Regions from separate parts of the Nocardiopsis sp. CNZ308 genome, predicted to be linked through region 1. Evidence: riboswitches for the same ligand, from Rfam matches in the RefSeq annotation. Region 1 holds a riboswitch; each other region holds the start of a gene.
The links. A riboswitch is a leader RNA that binds a small molecule or an ion and turns the genes downstream of it on or off. The one in region 1 is predicted to bind cobalamin.
Positions count from the first base shown of each region.

Region 1 (3,924 bases):
CCTCCGCCGGGGCCACCTGCCCGGCGTCGAACTCCACGATCAGGTCCCCGTCGGGGTTGAAGCCCACCGAGTCGTACAGGGAGCTGATCGGGTGGATGACGCCGGGGTCGGCCGGGCCCTCCCCGTCCTCCCCGCTTCCGACGGCGCCGCGCACCAGGCCGTTGAGCTCCTCCAGCTGCTCCTGGCCGCCGACCAGCGCGGCGGAGGGGTGGTGTGCCGCGGTCCCGGTGTCGTACCAGTAGGTGGTGTACCCCTCCCGGGACCCCTCGGAGTCGGTCTCCACCCGGGTCACGCGGACCCCCAGCAGGCCGTCGCGCGCCGCGGTCAGGTTCCACCCCGCCTCGAAGGAGACCGCGCCGGGGTTGGCGGCCTCGAAGGCGTGCACCTCGTCGGTCAGCTCACGCTCCAGGAAGTCGGCCAGCGGCTCGGCGTTGGGGATCACCGGGTAGGTCACCGCGACGGAGATCTCCCCGTCGTAGGGCAGCTCGGCCTCCTCCACGCCCGCCACCGCGGCCGGGTCCACCTCGGTGAGCCCGTCGGGCTCACCGGAGGCCGGGGGCGGCGGCTCGCTCTCGGAGACCGGCGCTTCGTGCGTCCGCGGCCCGGGCTCGGGCTCTCCGGAGGAGCGGGTGGCCAACAACACCATGCCCGCCAGGACCGCCAGGGCTACCACGACCGTGATCAGGGGGTGGTCCGGTGCCATGGCGAGGCGGGACTGCTTACTCACGAGGGAATCTCCACGTTCATCGCTCAGACGAACGTCCGCGGGGAGCAGAGGGGAGCTCACCCGCGCAACGCTTGACTTCGTGTGTGACGCCGGCCGAAGGACGGGGGTTCTCACCGTTCGGGCCGGGCGCATGGGGCCGCACGCCGGGTGCAGGGGCGAAGGGGGCCCTCCCTATACTTGCAGCCGTGGAAGGTACATGATCCACCCCCGCGTCCCGGGCCCGGCCCGGAACGGGCGGGGCGGAACCATGTCGCAAGAGGGAACCCGGTGTGAGTCCGGGACTGCCCCGCAGCGGTATGGGGGAACGAACGTCGCCATGAGCACTGGTAGTGCCGGTCGCGGAGACCGCACACCGGGAAGCGGCGGCCAGTAGGAGGAGCGGTGTCGACACCGCCCGCGCCCCCGAGTCCGAAGACCTGCCTCCACCCGGCGACGCACCCGCGGCGCCGGTGGTCCCGCGCCCCGAGGGAGGGCCGGAGGCGGTGGCAGGTCCGGTGCGCGCCCGCGGCGCGTCCGCCGGCGTGCCCGCCCTCTCCTCCTCGCGGCCGGTACCCGGCTTTCGACGAGGGAGAGAAGCTCATGACCACGACCCCCGCGCCGTCCGCGGCCCCGGGCGGACCACGCCCCTCCGTGCGCTCGACAGTGCACGGCTACCCGCGCATCGGCCCCGCCCGCGAGCTCAAGCGCGCCTGCGAGTCCCACTGGAGGGGCCGCACCACCGCCCGCGAACTGGACGCGGTCGCCGCCGGGCTGCGCCTGGGCGTCTACGCCCAGCTGCGCGAGGCCGGTGTCGACGACATCCCCTCCAACACGTTCTCCTACTACGACCACGTGCTGGACACCGCTGTCCTGTTCGACCTGGTCCCCTCCCGCTTCGCCCCTCCCGCCGCGGCGCCGGACCGCGAGGAGGAGCTGCGCCGCTACTTCGCGCTCGCCCGCGGCGAACAGGGCGCCCCGCCGCTGGAGATGACCAAGTGGTTCGACACGAACTACCACTACCTGGTCCCCGAGCTCTCGCCCGGCAGCCGTCCCCGCCTGGTGGGTGACAAGCCCGTCGCCGAGTTCCGCGAGGCCGCCGAGGCGGGTTTCCACACCCGCCCGGTCCTGGTCGGTCCGCTCACCTTCCTGATGCTGGCCAAGCCCGCCGACGGCGCCCCCGAGGGCTGGGAACCCGTCCAGCTGCTCGACCAGCTCCTGGAGGCCTACGTCCAGCTGTTCGGCGACCTGCGGGCCGCGGGCGCCACCGAGGTCCAGTTGGACGAGCCGATCCTGGCCACCGACGAGGGCCGCGCCGCCGTCGGCCACCTGGAGCGCGCCTACCAGCACCTGGGCGCGGTCACCGACCGCCCCTCCCTGCTGGTGTCCACCTACTTCGGCTCCATCGGCTCCGCCGCCCTGCGCGTCCTCAAGGACTCCGCGGTCGAGGCGGTCGGCCTGGACCTGGTCACCGACGACGAGGGCGTGGACGACCTGGTGCGGGTCTCCGGCCTGGGCGCCACCCGCCTGGTCGCGGGCGTGGTGGAGGGGCGCAACGTCTGGCGCACCGACATCCCGGCCGCCGTCGCCGTGCTCGGCACCCTGCTCGCCCTCACCGACGAGCTGACCGTGAGCACCTCCTGCTCCCTGCTGCACGTGCCCCTGGACCTGGACGCCGAGACCTCCCTGGCCCCCGAGCTGCGCGGGTCCCTGGCCTTCGCCAGGCAGAAGGCCCAGGAGACGGCCCTGCTCGGCCGCGTGCTGTCCGAGGGGTCCGAGGCCGAGCACACCGGACGGGGCGGCGTCCGTCCCCCCGCCTTCACCGACGCGCGCGTGCGCGCCCGCCTCGACGCCCTGGGCCCGGACGCCTACGAGCGCCCGCGGGAACGCGGCAGGCCCACCGACACCCCGCTCACCACGACCACCATCGGATCCTTCCCCCAGACCGCCGAGCTGCGCCGCGCCCGCGCCGCGCACCGCAGGGGGGAGCTGGCGGAGGACGCCTACAAGGCCGTCCTGCGAGAGGAGATCGACCGGGTCGTCGCGCTCCAGGAGGAGATCGGCCTGGACGTGCTCGTGCACGGCGAGCCCGAGCGCAACGACATGGTCCAGTACTTCGCCGAGCAGCTGGAGGGCTACGCCACCACCGAGAACGGCTGGGTGCAGTCCTACGGTTCGCGGTGCGTGCGCCCGCCGATCCTGTTCGGCGACGTCTCGCGCCCCGAGCCGATGACGGTCGAGTGGACCGCCTACGCCCAGTCGCGCACCGACAAGCCGGTCAAGGGCATGCTGACCGGCCCGGTCACCATGCTCGCCTGGTCGTTCGTGCGCACCGACCAGCCGCTGGCCGAGACCGCACGCCAGGTGGCCCTGAGTCTGCGCGACGAGGTCGCCGACCTGGAGCGCGCCGGGATCCGCCACATCCAGGTGGACGAGGCGGCCCTGCGCGAACTGCTGCCGCTGCGCTCGGAGCACCGGGCGCGGTACCTGGACTGGGCGGTGGGCTCCTTCCGCCTGGCCACGTCGGGGGTGTCGCCGTCCACGACCATCCACACGCACATGTGCTACTCGGAGTTCGGGCTGATCGTCGGCGGCATCGAGGCGCTGGACGCCGACGTCACCAGCGTGGAGGCCGCCCGCTCGCGCATGGAGCTGGTGCGGGACCTGGGCGAGCGGGGCTACGGGCGCGGGATCGGCCCGGGCGTGTACGACATCCACTCCCCGCGGGTGCCCTCGGTGGAGGAGATCGAGGGGTCGCTGCGGCTGGCGGTCGCGCACATCGACGCCCGGAACCTGTGGGTGAACCCCGACTGCGGCCTCAAGACGCGCGGTTACGCCGAGGCCGAACAGGCCCTGCGCAACATGGTCGAGGCGGCCCGCCGGGTGCGCGCCGACCTTCCGTGAGCCCTGCCACCGGGGGCTGAAACGCGGGAGGGGGCCGCGGCGCACGCCGCGGCCCCCTCGTGCCGTGTCCGGTCAGCCCCCTCAGGCGCCGACCAGGGCCAGCGCCTCGGCGCCGGCGTTGAGCATGATCTCCTCGACGTTGTCGGGCATGACCAGGTCCTCGGCGGAGGCGTCCTCGGTGAAGGGCGGGTGCATCTGGTACTGGACCTGGATGTTGAGGTTGGCGGTGCGGATCACCAGCGTGGCCTCGGGGATGTCCTCACCCAGGAAGTCGTACTTGGTGAGGACGTAGTGGGCCTCGTCGCCGAGGTCCACCT
Region 1 covers NZ_SHKJ01000001.1:4,240,692-4,244,615, forward strand. Annotated here, with positions in the region: gene EV372_RS18295 (polysaccharide deacetylase family protein) at 1-703, opposite strand, end outside; cobalamin riboswitch at 985-1,145, shown strand; gene metE (5-methyltetrahydropteroyltriglutamate--homocysteine S-methyltransferase) at 1,307-3,607, shown strand; gene EV372_RS18305 (DUF3558 domain-containing protein) at 3,689-3,924, opposite strand, start outside.

Region 2 (3,924 bases), 1.0 Mb from region 1:
GTTCCGTCAGGCGGCGGTGATCCTGGTGGGGCGGGCGCTCGATCCGGAGACGGGCGGTGAGTCCTACCTCTACGACCCGGCCCGGCCCCGGGTCAGCGGATAGGGAGGGCCCCGAAGGGGTTCCGGAGGTCCCGCGGGCGGGTTCGCGTGGAGGGAGGGGCGTGCCCGCGGGGGTCGGAGGCTCCCGTGCTCCCGACCCCTGGGCGCGAAGCGGCGCGGCGGAGGGTCAGGGCAGCACCGCCAGGAACCACTGGGTGACCGTGCGGGCGGGCGTCCAGCCGGTGAACCCGCCGATGGGCGCGGTGGTCTCGACGGCGATCCGGGTCAGCTCGCCCCCGTGGCGCCGGTGGGCATCGGCGAGCAGCTGCTCGGTCTCCAGCGTCACCCCGTGCACCACGATCCGCCCTCCCGGCCGCAGCGCCCCCAGGCAGGCGTCGAGCACGCCCGGCCGGGTCGCGCCGCCGCCGACGAACACCGCGTCGGGCGCGGGCAGCCCGGCCAGCGCGTCCGGCGCGCGGCCAGTGACCACCTCCAGGCCGGGAACACCGAGGCGGCCCGCGTTGCGGCCGATCCGCGCGGCCCGTTCGGGGTGGGCCTCCACCGCCGTGGCGGTGCAGGAGGGGTGGGCGCGCATCCACTCGATGCCGACCGACCCCGCGCCAGCGCCCACGTCCCACAGGTGCTGGCCCGGCGAGGGAGCCAGGCGGGCCAGCGCCGAGGCGCGCAGGTCGCGCTTGGTGAGCTGCCCGTCGTGTTCGAAGGCGTCGTCGGGCAGCCCCGCGACCAGGCCGTGGCCGGGCGGGCCGAGGAGTTCCAGGGCCAGCACGTGCAGCGGGGGCACCGTGCCGGGAGGTGAGGCGAGCCAGTGGTCGGCGGTGGTCTCCAGGCGCGACTCGGAGTCCGCGCCCAGGTCGCCCAGCACGGTCATCCGGCTGGCGCCGTAGCCCGCGCCGACCAGCAGGGCGGCGACCGCGGCGGGGGTGGCACCGTCGGAGGAGAGCACCAGGACGCGGTGGCCGGGGGCGAGCTGGCGCAGCAGCAGGCGGGGGTCGCGGCCGACCAGGCCCACCACCGCGCAGCGTTCGGCGGGCCAGCCCATGCGGGCGCGGGCCAGGGCGACCGAGGAGACCGCGGGTTCCACCCGCACGGCGTCCGCGCCCAGCAGGTCGATCAGGGTGGTGGCGATACCGGACACCAGGGGGTCGCCGGAGGCCAGCGCCACGGTGGAGGGGCCGACGGGGGAGGCGCTGTCGCTGGCGGCGCCGTCAGCGGAAGCGTCGTCGAGGGAGGCCAGCAGTGGCGGCAGCCCCTCGCGCAGGGGTGAGGGCCAGGCCTGGCGGCGCTGCCGGGGCCGGTCGGGGAGCATCGCCAGGTGCCTGCGCCCGCCCAGGACCGTGTCGGCGGCCAGGACGAGCGCGCGCAGCCGCTCGGGCAGGCCGGACCAGCCCTCCGCGCCGATGCCGACGACGGTGATCCGGTGCCCGGTGGGCGGGGAGGTCCCGTCCTCCCGCGCAGCGGCATCCGGGCGGTGGCGGGTGACGGGAGGAGGCTCCGCGCCGCAGGCGTCCGTTGAGGGTGCACCACTCCCCCGCGCAGCGGCATCCGGGCGGTGGTGGGTGACGGGAGGGGGCTCCGCGCCGCAGGCGTCCGTTGAGGGTGCACCACTCCCCCGCGCAGCGGCATCCGGGCGGTGGTGGGTGACGGGAGGGCGGCTGTCGTCCTTCATTCCCCGGACGCTATCGTGGCGGCAGGCATGAGGTGCCCCAACGGCCCAGCCATCGGAAACGGTGGGGACGGCCGACGGGGAGAATCTGGGAAGCCCGGTGAGACTCCGGCACAGGCCCGCTGCGGTGAACCGAGCCTTCCGTCCAGGAAGGACCCGGCAAGTCCGAAGACCGGCCTCGCGCCCGTCCCTTACCGATGGCGACATGAGCGGGAGCCTCTACATGCCATTGCGGTCACCGCACTACCCCTTTTCCGCGATCGTCGGCTGCGACGCCGAGGAACTCGACGACCTGGGCCTGTCCCTCGTCCTCACCAGCGTCTCCCCGGAGATCGGCGGCGTCCTGGTACGCGGCGAGAAGGGCACCGCCAAGTCCACCGCGGTCCGGGCCCTGGCCTCCCTCCTGCCGCCCGTCGACGTCTACCAGGGCGACCGGTTCTCCGTGGACCCCGCCGACCCGGCGCAGCACTCCCCCGACGGGCCCTTCGGGTCCGGCACCACCGTGGAGAGCCGCCCGGTGCGCCTGGTCGAACTGCCCGTCGGCGCCACCGAGGACCGCGTCCTGGGCTCCCTGCACCTGGAACAGGCCCTCACCCACGGCAGGGTCGCCTACGAACCCGGCCTGCTGGCCCGGGCCCACCGCGGCATCCTCTACGTCGACGAGGTCAACCTCCTGCACGACCACCTGGTCGACCTGCTCCTGGACGCCGCCGCGACCGGCCGGGTCACCGTGGAGCGCGACGGGTTCTCCGTGGAGCACGCGGCCCGGTTCCTGCTCATCGGCACCATGAACCCCGAGGAGGGCGAGCTGCGCCCGCAGCTCTTGGACCGGTTCGGACTCACCGTCGAGGTCGCCGCGCCGTCCGAGCCCGCGGTCCGCGCCGAGGTGGTGCGCAGGCGCATGTCCCACGACGCCGACCCCGCCGCCTTCGCCGGGCGCTACCACGAGGCCGAGAAGGCCCTGGCCGAACGCATCGCGGCGGCCCGGGAGGCGCTGGGCCGGGTGCACCTGTCCGAGGCGGCTCTGCTGAAGATCGCCGAGGTGTGCGCGGCCTACGACGTGGACGGCCTGCGCGCCGACATCGTGACCGCGCGCACGGCGATGGCGCACGCGGCCTGGTCGGGCCGGACCTCGGTCACCCGGGCCGACATCCGCCGCGCCGCCACGCTCGCCCTGCCGCACCGACGACGGCGCAACCCCTTCGACGCGCCGGGACTCGACGAGGAACTCCTGGACCGGATCCTGGGCGACGAGGAACCGCCGCCCGACCCCCCGGAGCCGCCGGGCCCGCGGGGGACCGACGACGACGGTTCCGAAACCCCGTCGGACGCACAGGACCCACAGGACCCCTCCGACAACGCCAGTCCCCCGGACAACGTCGGGGACACCGGGGAAGCCGAGACCTCCGGCGGCGAACAGCCCGACCCGGAGCACTCCCCCGCCTCCGCCGAGCACGCGCCCGAGGACGCCGAGGGCGACTCCCCCGAACCCCGCCCCTCCGGCGCCTCCCCGGCCACCGCCAGGGCCGCCGCCCCCTACCGGACCCGGCTGCTCACCGTGCGGGGCTCCGGAGAGGGCGCCGACGGCAGGCGCAGCCGGGCCGTCGGCACGCGGGGCCGCCGGATCGGCGCCGCCGAGCCCGGCCGGGGCGCGGGCAGCGCGGTCCACCTGGTGGAGACCGTGCGGGCCGCCGCTCTGCGGCCCCAGAACGGCGGCCGACTGCGGCTGCACCCCCGCGACCTGCGCGTCGCGGTCCGCGAGGGCCAGGAGACCAACCTGGTGCTGTTCTGCGTGGACGCCTCCGGCTCCATGGCGGCGCGCAGGCGCATGACCGAGGTCAAGACCGCGATCCTGTCCCTGCTCCTGGACGCCTACCGGCGCCGCGACAAGGTCGGCCTGGTCACCTTCCGGGGACGCGAGGCCGAACTCACGCTGCCGCCGACCCGTTCGGTGGACGTGGCCGCGGCCCGCCTCGACGACCTGCCCGCCGGGGGGCGCACCCCGCTGGCCGAGGGACTGGAGGAGGCGGCCCGCGTCCTGCGCCGCGAGCGGCTGCGGGACCCGAGGCTGCGCCCGCTCCTGGTCGTGGTCACCGACGGACGGGCCACCGGCGGCAAGGGTGCGGTGGGCCGCGCCATGACCGCCGCCGACCACGTCGCCGGGCTGGGCGTGACCACCGTCGTGGTGGACGGGGAGTCCG
Region 2 covers NZ_SHKJ01000001.1:5,247,244-5,251,167, reverse strand. Annotated here, with positions in the region: gene cobM (precorrin-4 C(11)-methyltransferase) at 1-103, shown strand, start outside; gene cbiE (bifunctional cobalt-precorrin-7 (C(5))-methyltransferase CbiE/decarboxylating cobalt-precorrin-6B (C(15))-methyltransferase CbiT) at 227-1,726, opposite strand; cobalamin riboswitch at 1,777-1,918, shown strand; gene EV372_RS22445 (VWA domain-containing protein) at 1,953-3,924, shown strand, end outside.
Region 2: another riboswitch for cobalamin. It lies ahead of EV372_RS22445 (VWA domain-containing protein); the one in region 1 lies ahead of metE (5-methyltetrahydropteroyltriglutamate--homocysteine S-methyltransferase).

Region 3 (3,924 bases), 1.0 Mb from region 1:
AGGGGGACGGGGTCTCCGACGTCCTGGCCGAGCTGGTGAACCGGGGCGGGCTGTACTCGATGTACAACTCGGCGTTCTTCGTCTTCTGCGCCTTCTTCTTCGCCTCGGCGCTGGAGAAGTCGGGCGTGCTGCGGGTCCTGCTGGAGGGGCTCATCGCCCGGCTGCGGTCCACGGGCAGCCTCATCCTCACCACCCTGCTCTCCGGCTTCACCATCATCAACGGCACCTCCAACGCCCTGGTGACCTTCTTCCTGGTCAAGGACGTCTACGGCGACGCCTACCGGGCCAGGAACCTGCACCCGGTCAACTTGTCGCGCAGCATGGAGGACTCGGTCACGATCACCGAGGTGCTGATGCCCTGGACGGTGTCGGGCGTCTTCTTCGCCACGACCCTGGGCGTGGCCAACTTCGAGTTCCTGCCGTGGGCGGTGTTCAACTGGAGCGGTTTCCTGTTCTCCGCCCTGATCGCCTTCCTCGCGCCGCTGACCCGGGGCTTCGGCGTCCGCCGCCTCGAACCGGAGCAAGAGCGCTCCACGACCTGAGCCCCGCCCGGGGCGGCCACGCGAAAAGGGGAGCGGAGCACGTGCGGGGCACGTGCTCCGCTCCCCTCGGACGCGAAGGCGATCAGGTCGGCGGCCACGGCGGGGCGGGGGCTCGCGGCCCTCCCCGTCCGGCCGGTCGGTCGGTCGGAAGGCTCCCGCTGGCGGGGGCCGTCCACGACCGTCCGCGAAGGCGGCACCTACCGGCCCTTCTTCATGTCCTCCTTGCCCTGGCGCAGGCGCCCCTTGGCCATCTCGGCGCGACCCTCGTTCTTCATGCGGTCGTTGCCGGTGGCCTTGCCGGTGGTCTCCTTGGCCTTGCCCTTGACCATCTCGGCCTGGCTGCGGCCCTTCTCACTGGCGCTCATGCTCTTCCTCCTTCGGTGGTTCCCGCGAGGAGCGGCGTACTGCTCTGCGAACCGCCCCTCTCCCCGTCCCCTGCCCGAAACAAGAAACCCTAAAATCCCCGCAAAACCCTCGAAACGCTCCACGCCCGCCGCCACCACCGCTGTTCCGCCCGAACACGGGCCGGGATCGGGCCCGCGAACCCGCGTCGCCGCCCCACCTCCGCGCCCGGACACCGAACCCCGCCCCTTCTCCGGGCCGCCCCGGGCGCGGGCAGCCGCACGGGGCGCCGGTCGGCCCCGCGGGCTCCGGGCCGACGCGGAGCCGGGTACCGCCTTCACCCCAGCGCGAACCGCCGCGTCCGGGAGCGGGCCGCGCCTCCCGGGCTCCGGGTCCCACCACGGCGCCCCGGCGCGGTACCGGTCCGCGCCCCTTCGGGGGAAGGCCCCCGGACCTGGCCCGGGAGGGGAACGGTACCCTCGTCGAGCCAGTCGAACTCCACCTCGTGGGGCAGGGAACCCGGTGCGAATCCGGGGCTGACGCGCAGCGGTGAGGGTGACGGGCGGGCACGCCCCGGGGACGCGGTTCCCCGGGACAGCCACTGGAGCGCACGCTCCGGGAAGGCGCTCCGCACCGGTCGATCCCGAGTCCGAAGACCTGCTGGCGCTGGCGGTGACGGGCCGCCAGGTCAACCGAGGACCCCGCGAACGGGTCCCTGACCAGAAGGACGCGCATGTCCCCGATGGGCTCCCCATCCCCCACCGTCCGCGCCCGGCGCGACCGCTGCCCGGGCGCCCTGCGGCCCTGGCCCGCCGACGACGGGCTGCTGGTCCGGCTCCGGCTCGTCGGCGGCAGGCTCCCCGCCCGTTCGCTGCGCGCCCTGGCCGCCGTGGCCCAGGAGTACGGCGACGGCCGGATCCACGTCACCGGGCGGGCCAACGTGCAGCTGCGCGCCCTGCCCGGAAGCGGGGGGCGGCTCTCCCCCGAAGTGCTCCGGGCCCTGGAGGGAACCGGACTGCTGCCCTCGCCCTCCCACGAACTGGTCCGCAACATCATGGTCTCCCCCCGCACGGGGCTCGGGGGCGGAAGGGCGGACCTGCGGCCCGTGGCCGCCGGGCTGGACGGGCTGCTGTGCGCCGAACCGCGCCGCGCCGCCCTTCCCGGCCGCTTCCTCTTCGTCCTGGACGACGGAAGCGGCGACCTGCTGGAGCGCTCCTGCGACCTGGGGCTCGTCGCCCTCGACGCGCACACCGCCCAGCTCAGGGCCGGGGAGCACTGGGGTCCGCTGACCCCGCTGGAGGAGGCCGCGGCCGCGCTCGTGCGCCTCGCCGACCGGTTCCTGGATCTGCGCGGGGACGGCCCCGGCGCCCCCTGGCACGTGGCCGAGCTCCCCTCGCCCCTGACCGACCCGGTACCGCCCGACCCGGGGCTGCCCGAACCCGCGCCGCCGCTGCCCTACGGCCCGCTGCCCGGGATCGGACGGCACGTCCCCGTGCCCGAGGACGGCCTGGACCGGGCCGCCGCCGACGCGCTCGCCGCCGAAGCCGTCGAGGCCGGGTCCGGCGAACTCGTCGTGACGCCGTGGCGCGCCGTCCTCGTTCCCGGGGAGGCGCGGTGACCTCCCCGAGAAGACCGAACCGGCACTACGAGTACGCCGACGACGGGCCCGCCATCTACGCCGACTCCTTCGCCACCATCCGGCGCGAGGCCCGCCTCGACCACCTGCCCGCCAACGCCGAACGGCTCGCCGTGCGGATGATCCACGGCACCGGCCAGGTCGACCTCGCCGACGACCTCGTCGTCCACCCCGATCTGGTGCCCGCGGCGCGCGCCGCCCTCCGGGCCGGTGCGCCGATCCTGTGCGACGCGCGCATGGTGGCCTCCGGTGTGACCGCGAGCCGCCTGCCCAGCGACAACGAGGTGCTCTGCCTCTTGGGCGACGAACGGGTGCCCGGCCTGGCCAGAGAGTGGGGCACCACCCGCACGGCCGCCGCGGTGTCGCTGTGGGAGCCGCTGCTCGACGGCGCCGTGGTCGCCGTCGGCAACGCGCCCACCGCCCTGTTCCACCTTCTGGAGATGCTGATCGACGGCGCACCGCGGCCCGCCGCGATCGTCGGCTGCCCGGTCGGCTTCGTCGGCGCCGCCGAGTCCAAGCAGGCGCTGACCGAACTGCGCGACCGGCACGGCCTCGACGTGCCCTACGTGACCGCGCGCGGCCGCCGCGGGGGTTCGGCGATGACCTCCTCGGCCCTCAACGCACTCGCCAAGGAGGAAGAGTGACCGGCCGTTTCCACGGCGTCGGCGTCGGCCCGGGCGACCCCGAGCTGATCACCCTCAAGGCGGCCAGGCTCATCGCCGCGGCCGACGTCGTCGCCTACCACGCGGGTGCGGGCAAGGAGTCCAACGCCCGCCGCATCGCCGGCGCGCTGATCCCGGACGGGGTGGTCGAGGAGCGGTTGACCTATCCGGTGACCACCGGGGCGACCGACCACCCGGGCGGCTACGCGGGGGCGCTGGCCGACTTCTACGAGGAGTCCGCCGCCCGGCTGGCCGCCCACCTGGACGCCGGGCGCGACGTCGTCCTGCTCTCGGAGGGCGACCCGCTGTTCTACGGGTCGTACATGTACATGCACGACCGGCTGTCGGAGCGCTACCCCACCGAGATCGTGCCGGGCGTCCCGGCGTTCGCCGCCGCCACGGCCGCCGCTGCCGCCCCGCTGGCCCGGCAGACCGACGTGCTCACCGTGCTGCCCGGCACCCTGCCCGAACCGGAACTGGCCCGCCGCCTGGCCGACACCGACGCGGCCGTGGTCATGAAGCTGGGCCGGACCTTCCCGGCCGTGCGCCGCGCCCTGGCCGCGGCCGGGCGGCTGGAGCACGCGGTGTACGTGGAGCGGGCCTCGATGGGCGGGGAGCGGCGGCTGCCGGTGGCCGAGGTGGACCCGGCGACGGTGCCCTACTTCTCCCTGGTGCTGGTGACCGGGGACAGCCGCAACGGGCCGCGCTCCCGGCGGGTCGGCGAGGCCGCGCGGACGCAGGC
Region 3 covers NZ_SHKJ01000001.1:5,252,628-5,256,551, reverse strand. Annotated here, with positions in the region: gene nhaC (Na+/H+ antiporter NhaC) at 1-542, shown strand, start outside; gene EV372_RS22475 (CsbD family protein) at 740-907, opposite strand; cobalamin riboswitch at 1,357-1,563, shown strand; gene EV372_RS22470 (nitrite reductase) at 1,618-2,502, shown strand; gene EV372_RS22465 (precorrin-8X methylmutase) at 2,499-3,164, shown strand; gene EV372_RS22460 (precorrin-2 C(20)-methyltransferase) at 3,161-3,924, shown strand, end outside.
Region 3: another riboswitch for cobalamin. It lies ahead of EV372_RS22470 (nitrite reductase); the one in region 1 lies ahead of metE (5-methyltetrahydropteroyltriglutamate--homocysteine S-methyltransferase).

Region 4 (3,924 bases), 2.0 Mb from region 1:
AACGGCGCACCGATGAGAGCGGTGAGGACGCCGACCTGCAACTCCTCCGGACGCGCCACCACCCGGCCCGCGACGTCGGCCGCCAACAACAGGACGGGCGCCAGCACCGCCGACCAGGGCAGCACCCAGCGGTGGTCGGGGCCGACCAGGACCCGCGCCGCGTGCGGCACGGCGACGCCGACGAAGCCGATCGGACCGGCCACGGCCGTCGCCGTTCCCGCCAGGAGCACCACCGCCAGGGCGCTCGCCCCGCGCACCAGCCACAGCCGTGTCCCCAGGGAGCGGGCCAGCTCGTCGCCGAGCGCCACCGCGTTCAGGGACCGGGCCACCGCCACCGCCGTCACCAGCCCGGCGGCCAGGAACGGCAGCGCCTGGAGCAGCGCCGCGCCGTCGGCGCCCGCCAGCGAGCCCACCACCCAGAACCGGTACTCGTCCAGGCTCGCGCGGTCGCGCAGGACGATCGCCGAGGTCAGCGAACCCAGCAGGGCCGAGACCGCGGCTCCGGCGAGCGTGAGCCTGACCGGACCGCCGCCCTCCCGGCCCAGCGACCCCACGGCGTAGACCGCGCAGACCGCCGCCGCGGCGCCCACGAAGGCGAAGCCGACGTAGCCCAGCAGCGCGGACACCCCGAACACGCTGATCGCGAGGACCGCCGCCAGGGAGGCGCCCGCGTTGATGCCGAGGACGCCGGGGTCGCCGAGGGGGTTGCGGGTCACCCCCTGCGCCAGGACCCCGGACACGCCCAGGGCCGTGCCGACCGCCAGCCCGGCCAGGGTGCGCGGCACACGCAGGTGCCGCACGACCAGGTCGGTGTCCGAACCGGTGAAACCGGCGTAGGCGAGGTACACGTCGGCCACGGACAGCCGCTCGTAGCCGACCAGGACCGACGCCAGCAGGGCCGCGGCCAGGACCAGCAGCGCCACCGCCAACCCGGCGACGCGGGCGCGGGCACTGACGAGCACCCCGGGACCGTCGGCCGCGGCCCGCAGCCGGCGCCGGACTCCCGAGGGCACGGTCGTCACGGGCCTCTCCGCCACACGGGGGGCCATCGGCCCGCCTACCCGAACAGGCCGGGGTGCAGGATCCGGGCGACCGTCTCCACCGCGGCCGCGCTGCGCACACCCGCGGAGCGGTCGGCGAAGGTGAACTCCTCCACCTGCTCCTCGGTGACCGCGGTCAGGTTGGCCAGCACGGGATCGGCCGTGATCCGCTCCACGTCCGGGGCGGCGTCGGCGGCGGTCATCCGCGCGTCGCAGCACACGTCGACCAGGATGAAGTCGGGGTCGCGCGCGATCACGTCCTCGACGGCCACGTCGTGGTTGCGCCCGCCGTCCAGGTCGGCGAAGGCGTTGACGCCTCCGGCCAGGCGGATGATCTCGGTGGAGAAGTCCTGCCCGCCGGCCACCCGGAACCCCTGGTCGCTGGGGCGGCCGACCATCACCGAGGGCCGGTCCTCCTCGGGCACGCCGCCCTCCAGGGCCTCGGTGACCCCGCCTATCGTGCCCTCCATGTGCGCGATGACCTCCTCGGCGCGCTCGCGCGCGCCGAACAGGGCGCCCAGGTCCCGCAGGTCGGCGTAGACGTTGTCCATCGTCACCGAGGCCGGGTCGATGGTCGCGTCGGTGCGCCCGTCCCCGCTCGGGCACAGCGGCGCCGGGATCCAGCTGCCGATGCCCAGCTCGCCCAGGGAGGCCCGCGTACCGAGGTTCTCGTCGGTGAACACGTCGTTGAACCCGGCGAGCACGAAGTCGGGCCCGTGGCTGAGCAGTTCCTCCCGGCTGGGCAGGTTGGGGTAGTACTCCTGCCCGGCCTGGGCGTCGGCGTACTCCTCCAGGACGGCGGCGTCCAGGAACGCCGTCCCCACCAGGCGGTCGCTGAGGCCCAGCGCGTGGGCGGTCTCGATGGCGGGCTGGTAGGCGGCGAACACCCGTTCCGGCGGGCTGTCCGCGGCCACGTCGACGCCGCAGTTGCGGATCGTCTCCCCGGCGGCCTCGGGGGAGGGGGCGGCGGAACCCCCGCCGCAGGCGGTCGTGGCCAGGAGCAGGGCGAGGGCGGCGCAGGCGGGCAGGCGGTACCGGACCGCGCGTGTCCCGGTGGGCTTCATCGAACAAACCATCCTTCGTGGTCTGATGACGCGGACGGTCGCAGCCGGTCTCCTGGCTCCCGGAGTCGGGCTCTCGCCCCGCGCCGCTCCCCCTTCCCGGGCCGTGTCCGGCCCGGTGGCGTGTGGGAGGCGCCCTCCGGTCACAGTGGCGAGGACCGCGCCGGACTTCCACCGGCTTCCCGTGCACTGCGACGTCGACGATATGGACTTGTGCTGACAGTCAACGGGCCACGGTAGTGCACGCGGGTCCCCTCCGCGAGACCCGCTCCCCTCCCGACCGACGGCCGGACCCCCGTGAGCCGCCCGACCGGAGGGGGGGAGGACCCGGCGGGGCGGGAGCCCCGCGCCGTGGCCCGCACGGCCGCCGCACCCGGACCGGGCGGGGCACCGTCCGGACGCGTGGCCGGGCCGGGACCGGGCATAGAGGGCCCATGGAACTGATCACGGTGGAGGACGTCCGCGCCGCCCGGGAACGCCTGCGCGGGGAGGTGGTGCGCACCCCGCTGACGGCGGGCCCCGCCGGAGGGCCGCCGTTCCTGCTCAAGCCCGAGAGCCTCCAGCCCACCGGGGCCTTCAAGCTGCGCGGCGCCACCAACGCCGTCGCCCTGCTCGACCCCGGCCAGCGCCGGAGCGGTGTGGTGACCCACTCCTCGGGCAACCACGGCCAGGCGCTCGCCCACGCCGCCGCCCGGCACGGGGTGCCCTGCACCGTCGTCGTCCCCGAGGGCGCGCCCGGGGTGAAGGTCGACCGCATGCGCGCCCTGGGCGCCCGCATCGTCATGGTCGCCCCCCGGGAGCGGGAGGCCACCGCCCGGCGGCTCCGGGACGAGGAGGGGCTCGCCCTCGTCCCGCCCTTCGACGACCCGCGCGTCATCGCGGGCCAGGGCACGGTCGGCCTGGAGGTCCTGGAGCAGTCGCCCGAGGTGGCGACCGTCGTCGTGCCCGTGGGCGGAGGCGGTCTGGCCTCGGGGGTGGCCACCGCCGCGCTGGCCGCCGCGGGCCCGCGCCGCGTCCGCGTCGTGGGGGTGGAACCCGAACTGGCCGCCGACGCCGCCGAGAGCCTGCGCACCGGAAGCCTGGTCACCTGGCCGCCCGAGCGCACCCACCGCACCATGGCCGACGGGGTGCGCGTGTGCCTGTCCGAGCTGACCTTCGCCCACCTGCGCGCCCGCCTGGACGGGGTCGTCACCGTGACCGAGGAGGAGATCGCCCGCGCCGTCGCCGCCCTCGCCCACGGGGCGCGCCTGGTCGCCGAGCCCAGCGGGGCCCTGGCCGCCGCCGCGGTCCTGGCGGGCCGGGTGCCCACCGCGCCCGGCCGCCCGCAGGAGACGGTCGCGGTCGTCTCGGGGGGCAACGCCGACCCGGAGCTGTTCGCCCGCCTGGTGGCGTGAGCCGCGCGACCGTGCGGGGCGGAGGCCGTCCGCCGCAGGTCGGGGGCGCCGCCCCGCCGGGGCGGCGCCGGTGTCAGGCTCGGGAGCCCCCGCCGCCGGTGGGCCCGCTCCCGTTCACGCGCTGCCGCTCGCCGGCGCGCGCCGCCACGGGGTCGTCGCGTCCGGCGGCGCGCGCGGCACGGTCCTCGCGGCGGCGCATGGCCATGTCCGACAGGGCGGCCAGACCGAAGGCGATGACGACGGCGGCGACGATCAGCACGGTCCACAGCGCGGTACCGAAGGAATCGGGGTCGATCATGGGTGCTCCGAGGGGATCGGGGGTTGGACGTGCCGACAGCCCAACCGTAATAGGTGTTAACTTTCGGGCCGAGCGTCAGCGGCGGTGAACTGGGTCATACGCGCGCCACCGCGCGCCCGCCCGCAGCACGT
Region 4 covers NZ_SHKJ01000001.1:6,270,104-6,274,027, reverse strand. Annotated here, with positions in the region: gene EV372_RS27095 (iron ABC transporter permease) at 1-1,049, opposite strand, end outside; gene EV372_RS27090 (ABC transporter substrate-binding protein) at 1,058-2,104, opposite strand; cobalamin riboswitch at 2,130-2,310, opposite strand; gene EV372_RS27085 (threonine/serine dehydratase family protein) at 2,536-3,495, shown strand; gene EV372_RS27080 (histidine kinase) at 3,569-3,793, opposite strand.
Region 4: another riboswitch for cobalamin. It lies ahead of EV372_RS27090 (ABC transporter substrate-binding protein); the one in region 1 lies ahead of metE (5-methyltetrahydropteroyltriglutamate--homocysteine S-methyltransferase).